Regions from separate parts of the Streptacidiphilus cavernicola genome, predicted to be linked through region 2. Evidence: riboswitches for the same ligand, from Rfam matches in the RefSeq annotation. Region 2 holds a riboswitch; the other holds the start of a gene.
What was found. A riboswitch is a leader RNA that binds a small molecule or an ion and turns the genes downstream of it on or off. The one in region 2 is predicted to bind glycine.
Positions count from the first base shown of each region.

Region 1 (2,177 bases), on a different contig from region 2:
TCGACCGAGACGCCGACCAGGCGGCCGGGCAGGCTGCGGGCGTACTCGGCGCGGACCGCCATGTAGCCGGCGTGCGGCCCGCCGAAGCCCATCGGGACGCCGAAGCGCTGGGTGGTGCCGATCGCGATGTCCGCGCCGAGCGAGCCGGGGGAGGCGATCAGGGTCAGCGCCAGCAGGTCGGCGGCCACCGCGACGATCGCGCCGAGGCCGTGCGCCTGCGCGATCACCGGCGCGAGGTCGCGGACCGCGCCGGACGCGCCCGGGTACTGCAGCAGCACGCCGAAGACGCCGCGCTCGGCCAGCTCCGCCGGGATGCCCGCGCTGAGGTCGGCGACCACGGTCTCCACGCCCGCCGGGACGGCGCGGGTCCGGATCACCGCGACGGTCTGCGGCAGGGTGTCCGCGTCGATCACGAAGACGCCGCCCTTGACCTTGCCGACCCGGCGGGCCAGCGCGACCGCCTCGGCCGCGGCGGTGCCCTCGTCCAGCAGCGAGGCGCCGGAGGTGGGCAGCCCGGTGAGGTCGGCCACCACGGTCTGGAAGTTGATCAGCGCTTCGAGCCGCCCCTGCGAGATCTCCGGCTGGTACGGCGTGTACGCGGTGTACCAGGACGGGTTCTCCAGCACGTTGCGGAGGATCACCGGCGGGGTGAAGGTGCCGTGGTAGCCGAGTCCGATCATGGGGCGCAGCACCTGGTTGCGCCCGGCCAGCTCGCGCAGCTCGGCCAGCACCTCGGCCTCGGAGCGGGCGGCGGGCAGGTCCAGCGCCTCCAGGCTGCGGATCGCGGCCGGGACGGCGGCGGCGGTCAGCTCGTCCAGGCTGCTGTAGCCGACCTGGGCCAGCATCTTGGCCTGCGCGTCGGCGTCGGGCCCGATGTGCCGGTGCTCGAACAGCGACTGGTCGAAGGGGGAAGTCGGGGAGCTCATGGCGGGGAAGCCTCCTGGTCGGACCCGAGTGGCACAGTGGGTGTGCCGGGACGACCTCCCCCTCTGTCATGTGAACCTGAGAGCTTCACCGGCCGAGGCCGGTTTTCACCGTCGGTGAGCGGCCGTGCTGGACGGACCGCTGCTTTCCAGAGTTGACCTCGCGCGCACGGTACGGATGCCTGAGAGATTCCGGGGAGGAGTTGCTCCTTCGGCGCCGCGGCGGTGCACGGACTCTCCCGCGCGCGCTCGACCGGTCACCGCCAAGACTATCAGCGTGCCCCATGCCGAGCTCGAATGGCCCAGCGACACACCCGCACGGCAGCCCAGCGCTCGACAAATCGATCTTTGTGCCTTTTCGTATGAGTTGACCAGTATTGCCCTGAGTGGCTGCGCGCGTGCGCGATCGGACGGCGCGATCGGACAGGGCGCATCCCCGCCGTGAGGAGTGGACGAGCGTGCAGACCGATATCGACCCCAGGGACCTGATCGGCCACAAGGCCGTGGACCGCAACGGCGACAAGATCGGCACCGTCGACGAGGTGTACCTCGACGACGCCTCCGGCCGTCCCGAGTGGGCCGCGGTCCGCACCGGACTGTTCGGCCGCGACGCCTTCGTTCCACTGACCAGCAGCGAGTTCGTCAGCGACGAACTGCGCGTCCCCTACGACAAGTCCCAGGTGAAGGACTCCCCCGACTTCGGCGTGGGCCAGCACCTCTCACCCGAGCAGGAGCTGCAGCTCTACCGCTACTACGGCCTGGACGTGCCGGAGGGCAACGGCAAGTCCGGTGCGGGCGAGGCAGCGGCCAAGGGCTCCCCGGCCGCTGCCGCGCCGGGCAGCGCGGCTGCGGCGACCGGCACCGCGGGCGCCGCCGCCCCGGCCGCTGCCGCCGCCGCTGTCGCCGCGACCGCCTCGGGTACCGACGGACGCACCCCGATCGCCCCGCCCGCCCCGGCCAGGACCCAGCCCGCCGAGGCCGTCGGCCGCCCGGCCCCGGCCGCCGCGGACACCAGCCGCACCGCCGCCTTCATGGCGTCCCCGTCGTCGGCGCAGTCCGCCCCGGCCGAGCCGACCCCCTCGCTGGCCAAGGCCGCGCCGCGCCCCGACCCGCTGACCGACCCGCTCACGGATCCGCTCAGCGACCCGCTCCCCCGCGCCGCCGCGCAGAGCGCGGACACCGGCTCGACCGGGGAGTCGCTGGGCGACCTCTCCCGGACCGCGGTGCCGGAGCCGATCGAGTTCGTCTGCCGCG
Region 1 is NZ_JBHFAB010000032.1:12,938-15,114, reverse strand. Features, by position in the region: gene gcvP (aminomethyl-transferring glycine dehydrogenase) at 1-926, opposite strand, end outside; glycine riboswitch at 980-1,083, opposite strand; glycine riboswitch at 1,084-1,175, opposite strand; gene ACEZDE_RS30620 (PRC and DUF2382 domain-containing protein) at 1,382-2,177, shown strand, end outside.
Region 1: linked by a shared signal. The riboswitch ahead of gcvP (aminomethyl-transferring glycine dehydrogenase) and the one ahead of gcvT (glycine cleavage system aminomethyltransferase GcvT) in region 2 are both predicted to bind glycine.

Region 2 (2,177 bases):
TCTCCAGCGCGGCCCGGCCGACGAACGCGCCGCCGTTGGTGGTCTTGTCGAAGCGGACCACCCGGCCGAGCCCGGCGTCGAAGGGGGTGAGCGCGGTGCTCAGCTCGTGCCCGTACAGCGGCATCCCGGCCTCCAGCCGCAGCGTGTCGCGGCAGGAGAGCCCGCACGGGACCAGCCCGGCCGGGGCGCCCGCGGCGGACAGCGCGGACCACAGGTGCTCGGCGTCGCCGGGGGCGGTGAACAGCTCGAAGCCGTCCTCGCCGGTGTAGCCGGTCCTGGCCAGCAGCGCCGGACGGCCGGCCACGGTGGCGGGGAGGCAGGTGTAGTACTTCAGCCCCGGCAGGTCCGCGTCGGTGAGCGAGGCCAGGATCGCGGTGGCCTCCGGGCCCTGGATCGCGATCAGCGCGTAGGCGTCCCGGTCGTCCCGTACGACGGCGTCGAAGCCCTCCGCGCGGGCGGTCAGCTGGTCCAGCACCAACTGGGCGTTGGAGGCGTTGGCGACGACCAGGAACGCGTCCTGGTCGGTGCGGTAGACGATCAGGTCGTCCAGGATGCCGCCGTCCTCGGCGCAGATCATGGTGTAGCGGGCGCGGTTCAGGCCGAGCGCGGAGACGAAGCCGACCAGCGCGTGGTCCAGCAGTTCCCCGGCCTGCGGGCCGACCACGGCGATCTCGCCCATGTGGGAGAGGTCGAACAGCCCGGCCCGGGTACGGACGGCGATGTGCTCCTCGCGCTCGCTGCCGTACCGCAGCGGCATGTCCCAGCCGGCGAAGTCGGTCATGGTCGCGCCGAGGGCGCGATGGAGGGTGTCGAGTGCGGTGTGTCGCAGGCTCATGGGGGCGCTCCTAAGCTCTCAAGGACATGCTGCGGCAGGGCTCCCCCTCTGTCGCTGCGACCTGAGAGCTTCACCGCGTCCGTCCGGCCCCGGGGCGGTGCCGCGAGCGGCGGGTCGGGGGCGGGCGGGGTGCGGCTTGCACCGTTGGTGGGCCGGGCTCGCTGCTCCGAGGAGCGCGCCGGCCGCTTTCCAGATATGCCTCACCCGTGCGGTAGCTGTGCCTGAGAGATTCCGGGGAGGGCTTGCTCCTTCGGCGCCGACTGCGCCCCTCCGGACGGGTCCGGGGGACGGCCTGGCTCTCCCGCGCGGGCTGAAACGGCCTGTGTGAAGTTGTGGACCGCGCCCATCATGGCATGCCCGGCCCCCGGACCGTGCGACACGCTGACCCGGCCCGGCCCTCCCGCTACCCTGGCCTGCGGGCACGACCGTGCGGCGACGACACGGCAGAGCGCACGGCAGAGCGAACGGCAGAGCGAACGGCGGTAGCAGACAGATGCAGCACCCGACGATCCCGGCGCAGGCCCAGGGCTGGCCCGCGAACGAGCTGGAGCGGGTGCTGGTCGCCGCGGTCGGCGACCCGGGGGCGACCCCCCGGGTGGTGGAGGTGCTGCGGCGGAGCCAGGTCTGGGTCCCGCTGCCCGGCGGCCGCGGCCCGGACGGCGGGACGCTGGCGCTGCCGACCACCGAGCTGGCCGGACAGCCCTTCGTGCCGGTGTTCAGCTCCGAGGACCAGTTCCGCCGGATCGCCGGGAACATGGCGTTCACCGTCGCCCCGGTGCACGAGCTGGCGCTGGGGATGCCGCTGGGCGTCGGCATCGTGGTCAACCCGGAGGGCGCGGTGGGCATCCCGATCCCCGCGGCCGGGGTGGTCGAGCTGCGGGCGGGCGCGGTCGTGGCCGGACCGGTGGTCGGTTCGCACGGCGCCCCGCTGCCGGAGGGCGCCAGGGTCGGCCTGCGCCAGCCGGAGCCCCATGAGGAGCCGCTCGGCTTCCTCGCCGCCGCGGTCAACGAACTCGCGGGCACCGGGCTGGTGCTGACGGCCCGTCGGGTGCTGGCGCAGGTCGAGGCCGAGCCGGAGAAGCTGTTCGTCGGGGTCGAGTTGGACCGCGCGCTGCCGGAGACCCCGGAGCTGCGGGACGCCGTGGTGGCCGCGCTGGGCCGGGCGCTCGGCGCGGAGCCGCTGCCCTGGGCGCTGGACGTGGTCCTGCTCGACTCCGCCTACGACCCGGTCGGTGACTGGATGCGGATGTCGGTCGCCCCGTTCTTCGAACGCGACCGCTCCGGGCACTAGGCTTGCCGTTCGAACGCACGGCGCGGCACGGCCAGGGGAGCGGGTAGCAGT
Region 2 is NZ_JBHFAB010000024.1:75,697-77,873, forward strand. Features, by position in the region: gene gcvT (glycine cleavage system aminomethyltransferase GcvT) at 1-835, opposite strand, end outside; glycine riboswitch at 1,035-1,149, opposite strand; gene ACEZDE_RS26905 (enhanced serine sensitivity protein SseB) at 1,329-2,126, shown strand; gene ACEZDE_RS26910 (enhanced serine sensitivity protein SseB C-terminal domain-containing protein) at 2,176-2,177, shown strand, end outside.